DNA from 2 places in the Sphingomonas sp. NIC1 genome. Region 1 is predicted to be linked to the other one. Evidence: riboswitches for the same ligand, from Rfam matches in the RefSeq annotation. Region 1 holds a riboswitch; the other holds the start of a gene.
What was found. A riboswitch is a leader RNA that binds a small molecule or an ion and turns the genes downstream of it on or off. The one in region 1 is predicted to bind cobalamin.
Positions count from the first base shown of each region.

Region 1 (10,722 bases):
GCGCTCGCCCTCCAGCCGCATGCGCGGCAGGCCGCTTTCCGCCATCGCGCGCACGATCAGGTCATCGCCGAGTCCCACGATGTTGTCGGCGATCCGCTCGAGGAACGCGGCGCGCGTCTCGGGATCGGTCGCGGCAAAGGCGGGGAAGGCGGCATCGGCCAGCGCACACGCCTCCGCCACTGCATCGGCACCCGCCGACGAGAAATCGGGGGTCAGCGTCTCGCCGGTCGCAGGGTTGACCGCGGTGAAACGGGTCTCGGCCTGGCGAGTGTCGCCGCCGATCAGCAGGGCGCCGTCGATCATGGATGTGCCTCGTATCGAAGATAATGTCTGACTAATTGTAGGGCGGCACGACGCTGCGGACAATGACCGATTGTTCGGGAGTCGCTACCCATTCCCCACCACCCGTTCGTGCTGAGCGTGTCGAAGCACGGGTTGCCAAATGCGCGCCGTCTCCTGTGGCAACGCGCCCTTCGACAGGCTCAGGGCGAACGGGGGTGGTGTGAATGGGCAGCGTTTACAAAAACGCCCGCCCGCCCGTCACGGGGATCGTCGCGCCCGTGATATAGCTCGATTCATCGCTCGCCAGCAGCACATAGGCGGGCGCCAGCTCCGCCGGTTGCGCAGCGCGGCCGAGCGGCGTGTTCTCGCCGAACGTCTTCACCGCTTCCGGCGGCATCGTCGACGGGATCAGCGGCGTCCACACCGGCCCCGGCGCGACGGCGTTCACGCGGATCTTCCGCTCCGCGAGCATCTGCCCCAGGCCGGAGGTGAAATTGTAGATCGCGCCCTTCGTCGTCGCATAGGCGAGCAATTGCTGGTTGGGGTCCTGCGCGTTGATCGATGTCGTGTTGATGATCGATGCGCCTTCGCCCATGTGCGCGACCGCGGCCTTCGACAGATAGAACATGGCATGGATGTTGGTGGCGAAGGTCAGCTGCCATTCCTCGTCGGCGATATCTTCCAGCGTCTCGAAGCTGCGCTGGTGCGCGGCATTGTTGACCAGCACGTCGATCCGGCCGAGCGCCTCCACCGCCTTGGCGATCACGGTGCGGCACTGGTCGGGCTGCGACAGGTCGCCCGCGACCAGCACCGCCTGCTGGCCCTCCGCCTCGACCAGCGCCTTGGTCGCCTCGGCGTCGTCATGTTCGTCGAGATAGGCGATCAGCACGTCGGCGCCCTCGCGCGCAAAGGCCAGGGCGACCGCGCGGCCGATGCCGCTGTCGCCGCCGGTGACGATCGTCTTCTTGCCGGCAAGGCGCCCTGAGCCCTTGTAGCTCGATTCGCCATGGTCGGGGCGCGGGTCCATCGCCTCGGTACGGCCGGGGATCGCCTGCTGCTGTTCGGGATAGGGCGGGGTGGGGTAATCGGTCATGGGGCACTCCTTCGCTCCGGCCAACCGATCGCGTGCTTACCCGTTCCGGCACATCAACCTGGATCAATGAAGTCGCCCCGATACCAACACCGACACTGACACCGACACCGACACCGCGGCGGCGCGGCATTGACGCCTCGGCCCGTCTGACCGTAAGGGCCGGGCCGTGAAAGGTCCCCGGAGACGGGGTCAAAAGGGAAGCCGGGATGCGCAACGGGAGGCGCGGATCCGGCGCTGCCCCCGCAACTGTGACCGGCGAGCCGGTCCCCATCAAGCCACTGGTGCCCCATCGGGATGCTGGGAAGGCGGGGACACAGGCTACGACCCGGAAGCCAGGAGACCTGCCTTTCGCCGTCGATCCTTCGCGCGGACGGGGTGTACCGGGCGGACGAGGGAACCCCCTCGATGCGAGCGACATCCGCCGTGCGCGAATGGTCGCGCGCGGTCAAAAAGGCCGCCGCGCGCGATCCGTCGCGTGCGGTCATAAGGGGTGTGCCCAATGACTGTTCGCCTATCTGTGTCCGTTGTCCGTCCGTCGCTGTTGACGCTAGGCCTGCTGCTCGCCGCGCCCGCCGCCGCGCAAATCGCGCCGACCGCCGATCCTGCCAACAGCGACGACATCGTCGTCACCGCGACCCGCGTCGCCCAGCCTGCGGCCGAAGTCGGCCAGGCCGTGACCGTCATCACCCGCGACGAGATTGATCGCCGCCAGACCGTGTCGGTCGCCGATCTGCTGTCGACCACCCCCGGTGTCACCGTGACGCGCAACGGCAGCCTGGGCGGCTTCACTGGCGTGCGCCTGCGCGGCGCCGAGGCGGAACAGACGTTGGTCGTGATCGACGGCGTGCGCGTCAACGATCCCTCGTCGCCCGGCGGCGGCTTCGATTTCGCCAATCTGCTGTCGGCCAGCGTCCAGCGCATCGAAGTGCTGCGCGGCCCCAATTCGGTCCCCTGGGGCAGCCAGGCGATCGGCGGCGTCGTCAACGTCATCACCGAAGAACCGACCGAGCGGCTGAAGGCGCGTGCCAGCGCCGAATATGGCTATGCCGACAGCCTTTACGCGCAAGGCGGCATCTCGGGTCGCAGCGGCGCGATCTCCGGCGCGCTGACCGGCGGCTATCTGCGCAGCGACGGCATCTCGGCCGCGGCCAACGGCACCGAGCGTGACGGCTATCGCCAATATGGCGCGACCGGCCGCCTGGGCGTCGACTTCACCGACGGCATCGGCCTCGACCTGCGCGGCTATTGGGCCGACAGCAAGACGCAGACCGACGGCTATCCTGCGCCGAACTACATCCTCGCCGACGACCCCAGCTTCTCGACCGCGAACGAACTGTACGGCTATGCCGGCCTGCACGCCAATTTTGGCACGTTCCGCAACCGCGTCGCCTTCACCATCGCCGACATCAATCGCGACACCTATGCCAAGCCCGGCGCCACGCCGTCGCCGTTCCGCGGCCGCTCGGAACGCTACGAATATCAGGGCGATTACCAGCCGATCGATCAGGTCCGCATCGTCGCCGGCGTCGAACATGAAGACAGCCGCTACCGCGATTCGAGCCTGCGCCGCTCAGTCGGCATCACCAGCGTCTATGGCGAAGCGATCGTGAAGCCGTTCGACGCGCTGACCCTGACCGGCGGCGTCCGCAACGACGACCATGAGACGTTCGGCAACCACACCACCTTCGGCGCCGACGCTGCGCTGGCGCTGCGCACCGGTACGACGCTGCGGGCGAGCTATGGCGAAGGTTTCAAGGCGCCGACCCTTTACCAGCTCTACAGCCCGTACGGGAACACGCGCCTCGATCCGGAAACCGCGCGCAACTGGGATGCCGGCATCGAACAGGCGCTGCTCGACGGCCGCGCCCGCGTCTCGGCGACCTACTTCAACCGCGACACGCGAAACCAGATCAGCTTCCGCGGCTGCTCGGGCGCCGAGCAGACCACCACCGGCTCGATCTGCGTCAACCGCCCGTTCGGCGTCTATGACAACATCCAGCGCACCCATGCCGAGGGCGTGGAGTTCGCGATCGGCCTGCGTCCGGTCGATGCGCTGACCGTCTCGGCCAATGTGTCGTACATCGATGCCGAAAACCGCACGCCCGGCACCGCCTTCCGCACCGATCTGCTGCGCCGGCCCAAGGAAACCGCGGCGTTCGTCGTCGACTATCGCCTGCCGTTCGGCCTGGGTATCGGTGGCACCGTGCAGATCGTCGGCGACAGCTTCGACAGTGACAGCTACGGCAGCCGCGTGCGTGTCGACGGCTATGCGCTGGCCAGCGTCCGCGCCGAACTGCCGATCGGGGATCGCCTGTCGATCTACGGCCGCATCGATAACGTCACCGACGCGCGCTACCAGACGGTCGCCGAATACGGCACCTACGGCCGCGCGGCCTATGGCGGCGTCCGCGTGAAGCTGGACTGATGCGGATGCCCTCACCCTACACCGGTGTTGCCGGCTCTTCCCTCTCCCGATGGGAGAGGGAGGGAGGCGCGCAGCGCCGGACGGGTGAGGGTCGTCGCCTCCTATCGTCTGTGCTTACCTTCCTTCCGTCATTCCCGCGAAGGCGGAAATCCAGACCCGCTACCGTCTCGCAAGCGCCGCAAGGCCAGCCAGTCTGGATCCCCGCCTGCGCGGGGATGACGGAGTGGGTGGGACGGGTCGCCGCGCTGATATTCACTGGCGGCACTGCGCCGTGGCGGGGGTTCGCCGATCGGGTGCGCAACCGCGTGCCTCCCATTCCCCGTCACCCCGGACTCGTTCCGGGGTCCACTCTGCGGCTAGGGCGACGGCAAGAGGCTCAGGCCACCCCCTCGCGGCCCGGTGGACCCCGGACCAAGTCCGGGGTGACGGCGGGAGTGTGGCTCGCGCTCACCCTGGCCCTCACCGCCTGCGGCCCCGCCCCCCGGCAGGGCGGGATTGTCTCCACCAACCCCTGCGCCGACGCGATCCTCGCGCAGATCGCGCCCGATCGCCTCGCCGCGATCAGCCATTATTCGCACGATCCGGCCGCGACCTCGATGCCGCTCGCCCTCGCGCGCCGCTACCCCGCGACTGCCGGCACCGCCGAAGAGGTGATCGCGCGCCACCCCGATCTCGTCGTCACCGACACCTTCGCCCCCGCCGCGACGCGTGCCGCCTATGACCGCGCCGGGCTGAAGGTGCTCACCCTCGATTCCCCCGCCACGATCGCCGCCAGCGAGGCGCAGGTGATGCAGATCGCCACTGCCGCCGGCGTTCCTGCGCGCGGCGCGGCGATGGTCCGCGCGATGCAGAGCGCGATCCCGCCCGCGACCGGCGCGAAGCCCGCCGCATTGCTCTATATCTCGGGCGACCTCGCCAATGGCGGCGGCACGCTGCTCGACGACCTGATGACCCGCGCCGGCCTGCGCAACGCCGCCGCCGATTACGGCCTCGCCTTCACCGGTACGCTGCCGATCGAAACCATCGTCGCGCATCCACCCGCGCTGATCCTCAGCGACGGCGACGGCCGCACGGCCGAGTTGCGCCGCCGCATCCTCGCCCGCAGCGGCGCGCATGTCGCGGAGGTGCGCTTTCCCCGACACCTGATGAATTGCGGCGGCCCCACGATCGTCCCCGCGCTGCGCCGCCTGTCCGCGATCCGCGCGCAGGTGCTGTCATGAGCCGCGGGCTCCGCCTCACAGGCCTTGCCGCGCTCGTCGTCGCCGGCTTCGCGCTGTCGCTGGTCGCCGGCAAGCAGTGGCTGCCCTGGGGCAGCGACGCCGCCACCGCCATCTTCCTCGAACTGCGCCTGCCACGTGCACTGCTCGGTCTGCTGCTCGGCGCGATGCTCGGCGTGTCGGGGGCGGTGCTGCAGGGCTTCCTGCGCAACCCGCTCGCCGACCCCGCCGTCATCGGCGTATCGTCCTCCGCCGCCTTCGGCGCGGTCGCGGCGATTCTCTATGCCGGCGCGTCCAGCCTCGGCATCTTCGCCGCGGCAATGAGCGCCGCGGTGGCGTCGATGCTGCTGCTCGTCGCGCTCACCTGGCGCAACGCGGACCCGGTCGCCTTCATTCTCGCCGGCACGGTCTTGTCGAGCCTTGCCGGCGCGCTCACCGCCTTCCTCATTTCGATCGCCCCCAATCCTTACGCCGTTGCAGGCGTGCTCGACTGGCTGATGGGCGCGCTCACCGACCGCGGCCTCGCCGATGTCGCGCGCGCCGCGCCCTTCCTGGTCGTCGGCACCGTCCTGCTCGCCGCCGCCGGCCCCGCGCTCGACGCGCTGACGCTGGGGGAGGGCGCCGCCCGCTCGCTCGGCATCCGGCTCGGCCGCGTCCAGGCGCTGGTCGTGCTCGGCACCGGCCTCGGCGTCGGCGCGGGCGTCGCGGCGACCGGCGTGATCGGTTTCGTCGGGCTCGTCGTGCCGCACCTGCTGCGCCCCGTCTTCGGCCACCGCCCGTCCGCGCTGCTGCTGCCGAGCGGCCTCGGCGGCGCGGCGCTGGTGCTGGTCGCCGACAGCCTGTGCCGCCTGGCGCCGGGTGCGGGCGAAGTACGGCTCGGCGTCGCCATGGCGCTGATCGGCGCGCCCTTCTTCCTCGGCCTGCTGCTGCGCCATCGGGGGCGGGCATGGATCTGATCGCGAACCGCCTCTCGGTCGATCTCGGCTCGCGCCGGGTGTTGTACGATGTCGACGCGACCATCCGGCGCGGGCGCGTCACCGTCATCCTCGGCCCCAATGGCGCAGGCAAGAGCACGCTGCTGAAGGCGCTCGCCGGCCTCGTCACCCCGGCCGCAGGCAGTGTGACGCTGGAGGGCAAGCCGCTCGCCGCGTTCGCCCCCCGCCAGCGCGCGCGCCGCATCGGCTATCTGCCCCAGGAGGCCGCGGTCCATTGGAACGTCCCCGCGCGCGATGTCGTCGCGCTCGGCCGCGTGCCGCATCGTGCGCCCTTCGCCGGCCCGTCGCCCGTGGACCGCGCCGCGATCGACGCCGCGCTCGCCACGACCCACGCCACCGACCTCGCCGATCGCCCCATCGCCGATCTGTCGGGCGGCGAGCGGGCGCGCGTCCTGCTCGCCCGCGTCCTCGCCGGCGAACCCGACTGGCTGCTCGCCGACGAGCCGCTCGCCAGCCTCGATCCCGCGCATCAGATCGACATTCTCGATCGCCTGTGCGGCATCGCCGTCGCCGGGCGCGGCGTCGTGCTCGTCCTCCACGATCTCGCGCAGGCCGCGCGCATCGCCGACGACGTCATCCTGCTGCGCGATGGCGGCATCGTCGCCGCCGGACCGGCCAGCTGCACCCTCACCGCCGCGCGCATCGCCGAGGTGTTCGACGTCACCGTCGCCAGCCTGCCCGGCAGTCGCGTGATGGTGCCGATCGGCCGCATCGTCCGCTGACTGTCGGCCCTGAGGCATCGACGCAAGGGGCGCGCGCGATTATGCGCTGACGCGTGACTGCTCCCCTCCGCCTCCGCCTCGACCCCGCCGCCCTCGCCGACAATTGGCGCACGCTCGACCGGATGAGCGGCCGCGCGGCCTGCGGCGCGGCGCTCAAGGCGAACGGCTATGGCCTGGGCGCGACAGAGGTCGCATTCTACCTCCGCGAAGCAGGATGCCGCGACTTCTTCGTCGCCACTTGGGCAGAGGCCGAACGGCTCGCCCCGCTGCGGCTCCCGCTGTCGGTGCTGCACGGCGTGCGTGACGAGGACATGGCGATCGCGCTGACCGGCATCGCGCGGCCCGTGCTCAACACCGACGCGCAGGTCGCGCGCTGGCGGGCGGGTGGTGGTGGTGCGTGCGACGTGATGGTCGATACCGGCATGAACCGCCTCGGCGTGTCACCGCAAGCGGTGCGGACCGGCCTGCTCGACGGCCTCGGCATCGACACGCTGATGAGCCACCTCGCCTGCGCCGACGAGGACAGCGCGATGAACGCGCGCCAGCTCGCCGCTTTCGCCGCCCTGCGCGGGGCGACGGACGCGCGGCGGATGAGCCTCGCCAATTCGGCCGGCATCGCGCTCGGCACCGATTATGCCTTCGACCTGACCCGCCCCGGCATAGCGCTCTACGGCGGCATCCCGCGGTCCGACTTCGCCGGTCTGATCCGCCAGGTCGTCCAGCCCGAAGCGCAGATCCTTCAGCGCCGCATCGTCGCTGCGGGCGACACCGTCGGCTACAATGCCACCTGGACCGCCCCTCGCGAGACCGAGGTCGCCATCCTCAACCTTGGCTACGCCGACGGCTACCTCCGCGCCTTCTCCGACCGCGGCAGCGCACTGGGCGGCACGCTGCCGGTCATCGGCCGCGTCTCGATGGACCTGCTGGCGGTGGACGTGACATCCGCGCCGAACGTGGCGGAGGGCGACTGGCTGGCGATCGATTTCGCGCTGCCGGCTGCGGCGGCGCAGAGCGGCCTGTCGCAGTACGAGCTGCTAACGGGGCTGGGCGCGCGCTATGCGCGGGTGTGGGGGTGACAAAAAAAAGGGCCGCTTCCGAAGAAGCGGCCCAACTGTTTTTCCATTTCTAAATGATCAGAAGTTCGCCTTGAACCCCGAATAGAAGAAACGGCCGATATTGTCGTACGGGTCGCCGCTGGCAACGCCCAGCAGGTCATACGGGGGCTTCTTGTCGGTGATGTTGTCGACGCCGACGTAGAAGCGGAAACGCTCGGTTGCGTTGAAGCCCAACTGGATCGAGTGATAGAACGCTTCCGGGTAGAAAACGACCGGGTAAGCATCCGGATTGCGTGCCGGACGTCCGTCATACGCGTGCTGCGTTTCCCATTCGCCGATCGTCGACTTGCCTTCGTACCGGACGCGATACTGGATATCGAACGTCTTGAAGTCGAGGTTTCCGACGAACTGGCCACGCCATGCGGCATAGCCGAGCTCACCCTTCTGGCGGTCGCGGTAGGTCGGATCGGTGACGTCGGTGTAGGCGTTGTTCTGCGCTACATAGCTGGCGAGCAGGCGTAGCGACAGCGTGCCGGTGTCGCTGATCCGGGTCCGGTACGACATGTCGAGGTCGAACCCGGACGTTTCCAGCTTCGCGTAGTTGAAGCCCTGCGAGAAGAACGCCGGACCCGTGATCGGGAACGACACCGTCGAACCACCGTGAACGACGTTCTGCTGACCCTGGAACGTGCCGTTGGGGTTGCGGAAGACCGCCGCGCAGAACGGATTGTTGATGCCGCTCGGGTTGTCGTAGCACTGGTTCACGATCGTCTGTGCTGCCAGCGAGAAGATCGCGTCCTTGATCGTGATATTGTAGTAATCGAGCGTCAGCGAGAAGCCGCGGAGCGCCTGCGGCTGCAGGATCACGCCAGCGGTGAAGCTGCGGCTCTTTTCGGCGTTCAGATTCGGGTTGCCCCGGTTGAAGCCCGAGATGCCCGAAGCGGCGTTATTCGTGAACGGCTCGGTCGTGCCATTGAACGTCTGAGTGGTCGGAACGCCGGCCGCCGCGCAATTCTTTACGCGATTGGGGTTATTATTGATGTTCGCCTGGCTGCACGGATCGGCAAGACCATTGGCGAAGGTCTGCGAATTCGAATTGTACAGTTCGATCAGCGACGGCGCACGCACCGACCGGGCGTAGCTGCCGCGGAAGGTGATGTCACGGATCGGTGCCCAGACCGCGTTGAGGTTGTACGTCCACGGCGTACCGGCATTGCCGATATTGTAATGCGACACGCGCGCCGCACCGCTCAGCGTCAGTTCGTGGAAGAACGGTCGGTCGGCCAAGAGCGGAATGCTGAGTTCGCCGAACGCTTCCTTGATGTCATACGCTGGCGGTGCGAACGTCGGGATCGAGTTAAGGAACGTCGCGCCGCTGGCGGTCAGGTCGTCATACTTCGAGAATGCCGTCTCACGGCGGTATTCGCCACCGATCGAGAAGGTCACGTCACCGCCTGGCAGCTTGAACAATTTGCCGTTGACGAAACCGACGAGGTCGAACTCTTCGGCCTTCTGCTTACGCGTCGAGGTCACCGAAAAATAATTCAGCGCCGCTTGGCTGACCTGTCCCTGGCCGAACAGGTTGACGGGCACGCAGCTCGGATCGTCGTTTGTGGTGATCGCGTCTGCATTGATTCCGCAGACGATTTGGCCCGCCGCATTGCGCACAGCGTTGATCGAGTTCGCGTACTTCTGCGTAACGTAGTTGCCGTTCGTCTTGTAGAACGTATCGAGGCGGCCGTAGTTTGCCGACACTTCGTAATGCCAGCCTTGGCCGAAGTCTCCTTCGACGCCGCCAACGATCCGGAACGTCTCACGGCGATGAACCTCACCGCGGCCGCCAAAATCGACGTTGAAGCGCTGAGCGGTGAACGTGGTCGCCCCCGGTGCCAGTGCCGACACCAGCGTCGCGCGGGCCTGATCGGTGAGGTACGGGTTGTTGATGCTGAACGTGTTGTTGGCGAAGGTCGGCTGACCTTCCTGCAACGCGTCGATACGGACGTACTTTGCTTCCACGAACGGCTTGAAAGCGTCTGAGAAGTCGTAATGGGCCAGGATATTGGCCGAGTAGCGTTCCAGCTTGGGCTGAAGCATGCCGGTGAGTCGCAGCGTCGAACCCTGTCCGCCGACGCAATTCCCCGAACCGAAAGGACGTAGATCCGTGATACAATTATTCGCAGTCAGTGAACCATCCGGGTTGAACACGAAGGTGCGGCCGTACTGGCTGAGGGTGTTCGTGCTGCCCACGTTGGCGAGTCCAGAACAGGCTACGCCACGCCGTGCCGCGAAGGCGGCAGCGGATTCACCGGTGGCAGCCACGGTCGGGCAGGTAGCTGTGAACAGACCGCCTTCCGAAATCGTGTTGTTGCGCACGTTACGCAGGAAGCTGGTGTCAGGAATGCCATCACCCAAGGAGGATTCCGGCCCGGTGCGGATGGCGCCGCCATTGGGGTTGAGCTGCGGTCCAGTGTTCTGCGTCGCATTGAACTGACTGCGGCCCGAATAGGCGCCGGTGATGTCGTCACGGTCGGTGTAATAGACCACGTTGGAGCGCGAATATTCGGCAGCGGCAGCAATGTTGCCGCGGCCGTCGGCGAAGTTCTTGCCGACGGTCAGCGCGCCGAAATAGGATCCGCGCGTGCCGTGCGACGAAATGCCGCCTTGCCCGGTAGCGCGAATGCCCTCGAAGTCGCGCTTCAGCACAAAGTTCACCACGCCGGCCATCGCGTCCGAACCGTACACGGCCGAGCTACCGCCGGTCTGAACGTCGACGCGCTCGAGCAGGTCGGTCGGGATTGTGTTGGTGTCGACGACGAAGCTGCCCGGCTGCGACGTCACGTGGCGGCGGCCGTTGACCAGCACCAGCGTGCGCTGCGTCCCGAGACCACGCAAATCGAGCAGGTTAAGACCGGCCGTACCGATGAAACGCGTCG
Region 1 is NZ_CP015521.1:1,889,707-1,900,428, forward strand. It holds gene A7E77_RS09080 (aldehyde dehydrogenase (NADP(+))) at 1-303, opposite strand, end outside; gene A7E77_RS09085 (glucose 1-dehydrogenase) at 518-1,375, opposite strand; cobalamin riboswitch at 1,530-1,739, shown strand; gene A7E77_RS09090 (TonB-dependent receptor plug domain-containing protein) at 1,875-3,800, shown strand; gene A7E77_RS09095 (ABC transporter substrate-binding protein) at 4,223-5,020, shown strand; gene A7E77_RS09100 (FecCD family ABC transporter permease) at 5,017-5,973, shown strand; gene A7E77_RS09105 (ABC transporter ATP-binding protein) at 5,964-6,734, shown strand; gene A7E77_RS09110 (alanine racemase) at 6,788-7,810, shown strand; gene A7E77_RS09115 (TonB-dependent receptor domain-containing protein) at 7,868-10,722, opposite strand, start outside.

Region 2 (10,722 bases), 980 kb from region 1:
GCGACATCCTGTCCGTGGAGGGCAAGGACACGTTCACGCGCCCGATCTACGCCGGCAACGCGATCGCAACCGTCCGGACGTCGGATGCCAAGAAGGTCATCACGGTCCGCGGCACCGCCTTCGAGAAGGCGGCGCCCGAGGGTGGCGCCGGAACCGTCGAGCCGGTCGCCACGACCGGCGACACCGGCCTCGCCACCTTCGTCAGCCAGGAAATCGCCGCCTCGACGCGTCCGGAGCTGACCAGCGCGAAGATCATCGTATCCGGCGGACGCGCGCTCGGCTCGGGCGAGAAGTTCCACGAGCTGATCGAGCCGCTCGCCGACAAGCTGGGTGCCGGCGTCGGCGCCAGCCGCGCCGCGGTCGACGCGGGCTATGTCCCCAACGACTATCAGGTCGGTCAGACCGGCAAGATCGTCGCGCCGGAAGTCTACGTCGCGGTCGGCATCTCGGGCGCGATCCAGCATCTGGCGGGCATGAAGGATTCAAAGACGATCATCGCGATCAACAAGGACGAGGACGCGCCGATCTTCCAGGTCGCCGACCTCGGCCTCGTGGGCGACCTGTTCGAGATCGTGCCGGAGCTGACCGGAAGGCTGTGAACCAGGCCCCCACCACCACGGCCGGTAGCTTCACAGGTGACCGCCTCGGCACCGTTCTCGCAGAATTTGAGTGACGAGCTGTGCCTCGGATCCGGCCATGTGCAGCCCGGGCAGTCGAAGCCGTCGGATTGGTTTACGGACAGCAGCGCGCGAGCGTCCGCCATCTGCGTGCGGACCGCTCTGGCGACCGACCGCAGGGTGCCCAAGCCATCACCATGCGGGCGTTGTTCACGATCTTTGGGTGCGACAGGTCGCGGCCTTGGGGGGGAGCCGGTCGTCCCGCTGGTGAACTGGATGTTGATCGGCTCTAAATGGTCGAGGTCCGCCGACATGGGTGCGTGCGCGCCATGAGCGACATCCTCGAAGTTCGTCACGCCTGGTCCGGTCGCAGATGAGAACCTGCCATCAACTCCTCCCCCTCGTGGCTGCGAACGACCTTATCGGTCGCCCGACGGTTCTCGCGCCGCCGCCCCTCATCGGCGTCCGTCGTCGAACTCACGGCCTGCCGAACATCATCCGCCGGTATCGGGTGGTGGCGAACGGTGCCGCCTCGATCCGGCCGCCGTCGAGGAGGTCGAGACGGACCGCCTCGTACGCCTTCTCCACGTCCATCCCGGCCCGATCGAGGACGATCGTGCCGTGACCCGGCAGCAGCACGTCCCAGCGGACGGGCTCGCCCAGGTGACGTGACCCCCGGCTTTCATCCAGCCGGGACCAGAGACCGGCGTTTGTTGTGGTGCACGAGCGCACACGAAGCAACGGCCTGGACGCGTCCAGGCCGTTGCTTCTCGATCTCGGCGGCGAAGGCCGCCGGGGTGGCGTAGCCGAGCGAGGAGTGCGGCCGCTCGGTGTTGTAGTCGTCGACCCATTCCCGGACCACGGCGCGGGCGTGCGCGAGGCTGAGGAACAGCGTCTCGTTGAGCAGCTCGTCGCGCATACGGCCGTTGAAGCTCTCGACATAGCCGTTCTGCATGGGGCGGCCCGGCGCGATGTAGTGCCACTCGACCTTTGACTCGTCCGACCAGACCAGCACCGCATTTGAGGTCAGCTCGGTGCCGTTATCGCTGACAATCATGCCTGGCCGACCACGCTCGGCGACCAGGTCGACCAGCTCGCGTACGACCCGCTTGCCGGAGATCGAGGTGTCCACCACCGCACGCAGGCATTCGCGCGTGACGTCGTCGACGATGTTGAGCACGCGAAACCGCCGGCCGGTGGCAAGCTGGTCATGCACGAAGTCCAGGCTCCAGCGCTGGTTGGGGAGCGCCAGCACCGGCCCAGGTGCCCGCGCGCCCACGGCGCGCCTTCGTCCCTTCCTGCGCCTCACCGTCAGGCCCTCCTCTCGGTAGAGCCGCTGCGTCTTCTTGCGGTTGATGGTGACGCCGTCGCGCCGCAGCAGGATGTGCAGCCGTCGATAGCCGAAACGGCGACGCTGGCCTGCCAACTCGCGCAGCCGTGCCCGCAGATCCTCGTCGCCCCCGCGACATGAGCGGTAGCGCATGCTCGTCCGGTCGGCCCCGATCACGGCGCAGGCGCGCCGCTCGCTCATCCCGAATCCAGCCTGCAACCGCGCGACCGCCTCCCGTTTGGCGGCCGCGCTCACCACTTTTTTGCCAGCAGGTCTTTCAACCCCGCATTGTCCAGCATGGCGTCGGCCAGCAGCCGCTTGAGCCTGCCATTCTCGTCTTCCAGCGCCCGCAGTCGCTTCGCCTCGGACACCTCCAGGCCGCCATACTTGGCCTTCCAGGCGTAGTAGGTCGCGCTCGACATGCCGTGCTTGCGGCAAAGCTCCGTCACCACCGCGCCGGCCTCGGCCTCCTTCAGAATGCCGATGATCTGCTCTTCCGAAAACTGCTTCCGCTTCATTCCGTCCGTCCCTTCCATGACGTCCTCCCTATTTTTTCATCCAAGCTGAGTGAGAGTTTTCCGGCCCTTTGAAGCCTGCGGGCAAGGAGCTGGGACATGAAGAAGTCGAGATACACGGAAGAGCAGATTGCGTTTGCGCTGAAGCAGGCGGAGACGGGCACGCCGGTGGCGGAGGTCATCCGCCGTATGGGCGTATCGGAGCAGACCTTTTATCGCTGGAAGAAGGTGTATGGCGGGCTGGGCGTCGGCGAGCTGCGGCGGGTCAAGCAACTCGAGGACGAGAACCGCAAGCTGAAGCAGCTCGTCGCGGATCTGAGCCTGGACAAGCATATCCTGCAGGATGTCCTAGCAAAAAAGCTCTGACGCCTGGGCGACGGCGCGAGATCGTCGCGTACGTCCAGGCGTCCCACGGCGTCAGCGAGCGGCGCAGTTGCCTCGCGCTCGGCGTCGACCGCTCATCGGTGCGCTACGTGTCGCACAAGCCGGACCAGGCGCCGCTGCGGCTGCGCATCCACGATCTGGCGGCAGCACGGGTGCGCTATGGCTATTTTCGGATCTACATCCTGCTGCGCAGGGAGGGCTGGCTGGTGAATCACAAGCGGGTTTACCGGCTATATCGGGAGGATGGATTGAGCCTTCGGCTCAAGCGTCCCCGTCGCAACGTCAGCGCGGCGAACCGCGAACGCCAGCCTGCGGCCTCGGCGCCCAACGAGATGTGGTCGATGGACTTTGTCTCGGATGCCTTGTTCGATGGCCGGCGGCTGCGGGCACTGACGGTGGTCGATGCGTTCACCCGCGAGGCGCTGGCGATCGACGTCGATCAGGGCATCAAGGGCGAGCAGGTTGTCGCGGCGGTGACGCGGATCGCGTCAGTACGTGGTGCACCGAAGACCATTCGGGTGGACAATGGCCCGGAGTTCATCTCGAAGGCGCTCGACCGATGGGCGTATGAGAACGGCGTCACGCTCGATTTCTCGCGGCCGGGCAAACCGACCGACAACGCCTTCGTCGAGAGCTTCAACGGCCGGCTTCGCGACGAGTGCCTGAACAGCCACTGGTTCCTGTCGCTGGCGGACGCTCGTGCCAAGATCGAGGCCTGGCGGCGGGACTATAACGAGAGCCGTCCTCACACGGCGCTTGGCTGGCTCACGCCAGCCGAATATGCTGCATCCGTCGGGGTTAACCCCGACGGATGCAAACCGGAAACTCGCATCATGCCCGGATGAGAAACCGGGGGACCGTCATCCATGGGCCGGTCTCTAGTTCCAGGTGGATGAAGAAACGGGGGTCACGTCACTCGCCGAAATCCGCGATCGCCCGTCCACCGTCACCAATAAGTTCCGCACCGCGCAGCTCCGGACCGAATGGGACGTCGCTGAAGGCTATACGCTGAAGCTCGGCGGCATGTACCGTCGTTTCGATTTCGACAGCGTCTCGTTCCAGCGCGATACGGCGATCTGCGGCAATGGCGGAACGGACCTGGTGCTGGGCACCATCACCTGTTCGCCGACCAGCGCGTTCGGTCCTAACGCCGTCTACGGCTATCAGGTGACGCCCGCGCTCAGCGAGCTGTTCACGCTCGGCAATGCGGGCCAGCCGTCGGGCACGACGGCGCAATGGCTGGTTCCCAACCTCGATGCCGCCACCGCCTACACCAAGCTGTACAGCCGTACGCCGACGCTGGTCGTAGGCGACAACCGCAGCGTGACCGAAGAGGTAAGCGGGGGCTATTTTCAGGTCGATGCGAAGGGCGAACTCGCCGGCCTCCGCTACGCGCTCAACGCGGGCATGCGCTACGCGCACACCGCCCAGGGATCGACGGGCATCAACTCGGGTGCGGTCGTGACGGTGAAGCGCGACTATGACGACTGGCTGCCGGCGGTGAACCTCGCGCTGTTCCCGACCGAGAAGCTGATCCTGCGCGCCTCCGCCGCCAAGGTGATGACGCGCCCGACGCTCGGCAACCTGACGCCCGGCGGTTCGGCCGACGGCTTCAACTATCGCGTGTCGTTCGGCAATCCGCAGCTCAATCCGTTCCGTGCCGCCGCCTACGACCTCGCAGCGGAATGGTATTTCGCGCCGCAGTCGATCCTGTCGGTGGCGCTGTTCAAGAAGAACGTCGAAAGCTTCCCGGTCTCGCAGTCGATCACCAACGCGACCTTCACCTCGACCGGCCTGCCAACCTCGGTGCTCGCGGCGTCTTCGCCCGCGGCGCTCAACCCGGCGCAGCAGGCACAGCCGATCTGGACGATCACCACCACGGTGAACGGCACGGGCGCTTCGCTGAAGGGCGCGGAGATCGCGCTGCAGGCGACGTTCAAGTTCCTGCCGGGCTTCCTCAAGAATTTCGGCGTGCTCGCCAACGCGACCTTCGTCGATTCGAACGCGAACTATCTGGTACAGGGTCCGGCGGTGTCGGCTTGCGTGCCGGGAGCCACGCCAGCGGCGGCCTGCTCGTTCGGGCCGCTCGTCAGCTCGACGCGCAACGCGACCTTGTTCGGTCTGTCGAAGCGGCAGTATAACGGCACGCTCTACTATGAGGACGCCAAGTTCTCGGCGCGCGGGTCGATCAGCTATCGTGGGCCGTATATCGATGCCAACAGCGGCACCGGCAACATCTTCGAAGGTTATAATTCGACGATCAACGTCGATGCCTCCGTCCGCTACAAGCTGACGCCGAATGTCGAACTGTCGCTCGAGGGCACCAACCTGACCGACGAGTATCGCGATCGCTACACCGATCTCGATGCCAACCGGAACTACGAATACAATCACTTCGGTCGAACGGTGCTGATCGGCGCGCGCTTCAAGATGTGAGGGGGTGGGTGCGCCGGTCATCAACGCCGGCGCACGCGTTGATGGAGGATATGCGGGTGGCTGGCATCGATCGCCGTCAGGCATTGCTCGGAACGCTTGCGGCGGCTGGTATGGCGGCATCGGCGCGCGCGCGCAGCCCCGCGGCCGGGGCGGTCCCCGCCGATCCGTCCGAAACCATCCTGCTATGGCCGGGCGGCGCCCCCGGTATGCCCGCGACGCCGCCCAAAGAGGTGATCGACGAGCGCAGCACGGATCCGGCGGTCCGCGACCGTGCGGTCCATGGCATCACCCGGCCGCGGCTCGTCGTCTTCCGGCCCCGGGTGCCGAATGGCAGCGCGGTGCTGGTGATGCCCGGCGGCGGCTATCGCTGGGTCGTCGTCGACAAGGAAGGCTATGAGATCGGCCGCTGGCTGGCGGAGCGAGGCTATACGGTCTTCGTCCTGTTCTATCGCCTGCCGGGCGAGGGGTGGGCCGCAGGACCCGATGTCGCGCTGTCCGATGCGCAGCGCGCGATGCGCCTGATCCGCGCGCGGGCCGATTCCTATGGCATCCGCCCGGATCGCGTCGCGGCGATGGGCTTTTCGGCGGGCGGTCACGTGTGCGGCGACCTGGCGACGCGCTTCGCCCGATCGACCTACGCGCCGGTCGATGCGGCCGACCGGCTGTCCGCACGGCCCGACCTCGCCGCGCTCCTTTACGCTGTCCAGTCGATGACGCCGCCGCTCGCGCATGCGGGGTCGCGGGCGCGCCTGCTCGGGCCCGATCCCTCGCCCGCACTGGAGGCGGCGCACAGTCCGGCCGCGAACGTCCGTCGCGATACGCCGCCCTGTTTCCTGGTCCATGCCGAAGACGACGACGCGGTGGCCGTCGACAACACGCTGGCGATGCGCGCGGCGCTGAAGGCGGCGGGCGTCTCCGTGGAAACCCATTTGTTTGCGAAAGGCGGCCACGGCTTCGGCCTTCGCCGCGCGGCCGGCAAGCCGGCGGCGGCGTGGCCGGAGCTGTTCCGGCAATGGGCGATGTCGCAGGGACTGGGCTGACGGACGCCGTCAGCCCGGTGCCGGAGGATCAGGCCGACACTTCCGCGCGGACGATCGCGGCGCCTGCCGCCAGCGCGTGCAGCTTGCCCTGGGCGACGCTGCGCGAGAGGGGGGCCATGCCGCAATTGGTGGCGGGGTAGAGCTTGTCCGCATCGACGAAGCGCAGCGCGTTGCGCAGCGTGTCCGCGACCTCTTCGGGTGTTTCCACGCGATCCGTCGCGACATCGATCGCGCCGACCATCACCGTCTTGCCGCGGATGAGCTCGATCAGGTCCATGGGCACGCGCGAATTCTGGCATTCCAATGAGACGATATCGATCGTCGAGGCCTGCAGATTGGGGAAGGTCTGCTCATATTGCCGCCATTCGGACCCGAGCGTCTTCTTCCAATCGGTGTTCGCCTTGATGCCGTAGCCATAGCAGATGTGGACGGCGGTTTTCGCCTTCAGCCCCTGTGCGGCGCGTTCCAGCGTGGCGATGCCCCAGTCGTTCGCTTCGTCGAAGAAGACGTTGAACGCAGGCTCGTCGAACTGGATGATATCGACGCCGACCGCTTCCAGCTCGCGGGCTTCCTCATTGAGGATGCAGGCGAATTCCCACGCCAGCTTTTCGCGGCTGCGATAATGGGCGTCGTAGAGCGTGTCGATCATCGTCATCGGCCCGGGCAGCGTCCATTTGATCGGCTGGCAGGTCTGCGCGCGCAGGAAGCGCGCATCGTCGACGAAGACCGGCGCGGGGCGCGACACCGCACCGACGACGGTCGGTACGCTGGCGTCATAGCGGTTGCGGATGCGCACCGTCTCGCGCTGTTCGAAATCGACGCCGTCCAAGTGTTCGATGAACGTGGTGACGAAATGCTGGCGCGTCTGTTCGCCGTCGCCGACGATGTCGATCCCCGCCTGCCGCTGGTCGTCGACCGCGAGGCGCAGCGCGTCCTGCTTGCCCGTGATCAGGTCGTCGCCCTCCAGCCGCCACGGCGACCAGAGCGTTTCGGGTTGGGCGAGCCAGGCGGGTTTGGGCAGGCTGCCCGCGGTGGTCGTCGGCAAGAGTGTCGTCATGATCAGGATACCTTCGCGTTCGGGGCGATCACAGGCCGCAGGTCGCGGACCAGCGCTGCAGCGCGGGGCCATGCGGTTTGATGAGATGGGCTTCGGCAAATCGGCCCTGCTCGACGGCGAGGCGGCTGCGCTCTTCGCGATCGTAGACGATGCGGGTCAGCGAATAATCCTGTTCGTCCAGGCTGGGCTGATAGCGGGCCGCGGCCGCCGAATTGGCGTTGTAGATTTCGGGGCGATAGATTTTCTGGAAGGTCTCCATCACGCTGATCGTGCTGGCGAGTTCGAGGTTGGTATAGCCGTCGACCAGATCGCCGATATGGTAGAAGGCGAGCGGCGCGACGCTGTGTGGCGGCATGAAGTAGCGCGCCGTCATCCCCATCTTTGCAAAGTACAGATCGGTGGGCGAACGCCTGTCGGCCGCATATTCCACCCCCAGGATGGGGTGGACGTTGGTCGTCCGGTGATAGACCTGCTTGCTGGACACGCTGAGGCAGATGACGGGCGGCTTGTCGAATTGCTCGCGATAGGCGTCCGACGACAGGAAATGCTTGAACAGATTGCCGTGCAGGTCGCCGAACTGGGCGGGCGCACCCTTATTTCCCGACTGGCGCAGGTGATCGGGCAGCACGACGCTGAAGTCGTAATCGCGGATGTAGGACGAGAAATTGTTGCCGACCATGCCGGCGATGCACGCGCCGCTACGCGTGTCGGTGACGCGGGTGTGCAGGATTTCGATCAGCGGAAACGCCTCATCCTGCGCGTCGGGGCCGATGCGCAGCGCGGCCGACACGATGTCGAGCGCCACGGTGTAGCGGTCACCCGTCGGATTGTCCCAATGCATCAGCGAATTGAAGCGCCGGTCGATCATCACCAGCGTGTTGCGCAGATTGTCCCGGCGGCTTTCCCCGCGTGCCAGATTGGCGAAATTGGTGGTGATGCGCGTGGTGTCGGCGGGGCGATAGTCCTCGTCGAACGGGATGCTGCTTATGGTGAACGTAAAGCCGCTATTCGTCATGACTCACCTGCTGTTGACGAACAGGGGCATGGAAGAGCGCGCATGGCGTGAGCGAGGCCCGGATGGCGTGCGCCGTGGACCGTCCGCGTCAAGCGCGATCCACCGGAGGAACCCCCGTCCGAGGAACGTTATGGCGTCGGAGGCAGGTCTCCTGGCTCACGGGTCAATGCGGTGGTTCCGGCCTTCCCGGGCGCGGGTGCAGCGCCCAGTGACACGAAATGGAACCGCCGCTCGCCGCTTACAGTTGCGGGGGCAGCGCCGGATTTTGCCCGCAGGGGGCATCACCGGCTTCCCGTCTTAGCCCCACCGCCATGCCTGGGATGGGGAACCTCGACAGGCGTCTTAGGCAGGATCCCGCGGCATTTGTCAAGCACGATATAAAGATATCTTTATATCGTTATGTCGGGTTGATGAGGCATGCCACCCATACAAAAGCAGCGCCGATGGGGTGCATCGGCGCTGCTGAGGACGGCGTGTTTTTGGCTGGGGGGTCGCCTCAATAGGCGGCCGACAGCGTCAGGAACCACTGGCGCGGCGGGATCGGAAAGCCCGAGTAATTATTCGTCGCCGATCCGACGCCGAGGGTCGAAATGCCCTTCTTGTCGAACAGGTTGGTGACGTTGAGCGCCAGCTCCGCCTTGCGCAGCGGGATGACGCCCTCCGGCACCCGCGCCGCGACGCGCAGCGAGGTAAGGAAGTAGGAGGGCACCTTCGCATCGTTGCTGAACGTCGCGTAGCGCGCGCCGACATAATCGCCGATCACCTGTACCTCGACCGGATCGAGCGAGAGGGTGGCGACCGACTTGTTCATCCATTTGGGGATGCCGGGCAGCTGCTTGCCGCAGGTCGGCACGATGCCGCCGGCGACCAGATAGCCGCCGATGCAGGTGTCCGTTGCCGCGCCGATGCCGCTGGCGGTCGAAGTGTAGTCGCGCTTGTACTTCGACAGATTGTACGACGTGGCATTGTACAGCGACAGGACGCGGCCGAAGCGCAGCGTGAAGGCGGCGTCGACACCGTCGGTCTTCACGTTGCCGACGTTGACCAGGATCGAGGTGCCGCCGGTGATCGCACCGCCCGCGATGCCGCCGGGGTTGGTCGAGATCGCCAGCAGCCGGTCCTGGAAGTCGACGTGATAATAATTGACCTGCGCGCTGAAGCCGATGCCGCCGCCGAAGCTGCGGTTGCTGCGCAGGCCGGCTTCATAGGTCCAGCTGCTTTCGGGCCGGCCGCTCTGCGCGAAGGCGTTGAACGCCGCCTGGCTGCCCGTGAACCACGGGCCGCCGCCGCCCGCCAGATAGGCCTGATATTGCCGCAGGTTTTTCTGCGCGTTGGCATAGAGCTGTTCGTGGCCGTTGACGTCATAGGTCGCGCCGACCGCGGGCAGGAACCAGCGCAGCGTGTCGATCCGCCCCTGCGGCAGGTTGCCGGTCAGGCCGGACAGCGAGCCGACCACCGGCTGCACCGGGAAGCGGCCGGTCGCCCATTGCGCGCTGGTCTTGAAGCCTGCCTGGATCAGCAGCCGGTCGAATGCCTGCCAGCTGTCCTGCAGGTGCAGCTGGAGTTGTTCGATCTTCGCATCGCCCTGATATTGCGTGAACAACGGCTGCGCGACCGAGAGCGGGCGGATGTAAGGCGTGCTGTTGCCCGGCGTGTTGACGTCGACGCCATACCAGCGACGCCACTGCGTCGTGCTGTTGTGTTCGAACCAGCCGCCCAGTTCGATCTTGTGTGCGCCGAGATCGAGGTCGAGCGCGGAGATGACGCCCCAGCGATCGATGCGATATTCGGTGGTGCGGGTGATCAGGCCCGACCCGCCCGTCGCGGCGACCAGCGCGGCCCCGGCCGCCGCCGCCTGCGCATCGGTGCGCGCAGTGCAGGTCGTCGGGAGGATGCCGTTGGTATTGGCGGTAAAGCGGCAGTTGCTGGGCAAGGTCGCGTACGCCGGATCGAGATAGGCCTGCGCGGTGGTGATCGACTGGCCGAGCGGCCCCGCGACGACGCCGACGCCGTCATTGTGGTGGTAATAGGCCGTGTTGGTCAGCGTGATGCTTTTGGCGAGGCGGGCCTCGTACCGGCCATAGGCAAGATAATCGGTGCGCTGCGCATCCGAGTAATAATTGCGGTAATTGCCGCCTTCCGCCGCGGGCGAGTTGCCGAGCGCGCTGAGGTAATTGGTGCGATAGCCGTTGAAGTCCGGGTAGAAGAACGGCTTCGTGTACGGCGTGTAGAGCTGCGTCGCGCTGGCGGTTTTGCCGGCGGAGGGCTTGAAGAAGACCGTCGAATCCTCGTTCGGCTGCGTCATGTCGTTATAGTCGAAGTACAGCG
Region 2 is NZ_CP015521.1:910,351-921,072, reverse strand. It holds gene A7E77_RS04435 (electron transfer flavoprotein subunit alpha/FixB family protein) at 1-599, shown strand, start outside; partial or broken gene A7E77_RS18195 (hypothetical protein) at 623-805, opposite strand; gene A7E77_RS17885 (hypothetical protein) at 1,095-1,256, opposite strand; one part of gene A7E77_RS04430 (IS3 family transposase) at 1,300-2,213, opposite strand; one part of gene A7E77_RS04430 (IS3 family transposase) at 2,213-2,465, opposite strand; one part of gene A7E77_RS04415 (IS3 family transposase) at 2,562-2,817, shown strand; one part of gene A7E77_RS04415 (IS3 family transposase) at 2,817-3,691, shown strand; partial or broken gene A7E77_RS04410 (TonB-dependent receptor) at 3,762-5,282, shown strand; gene A7E77_RS04405 (alpha/beta hydrolase) at 5,333-6,322, shown strand; gene A7E77_RS04400 (methionine synthase) at 6,351-7,379, opposite strand; gene A7E77_RS04395 (putative oxygenase MesX) at 7,408-8,394, opposite strand; cobalamin riboswitch at 8,518-8,742, opposite strand; gene A7E77_RS04390 (TonB-dependent receptor) at 8,891-10,722, opposite strand, start outside.
Region 2: another riboswitch for cobalamin. It lies ahead of A7E77_RS04395 (putative oxygenase MesX); the one in region 1 lies ahead of A7E77_RS09090 (TonB-dependent receptor plug domain-containing protein).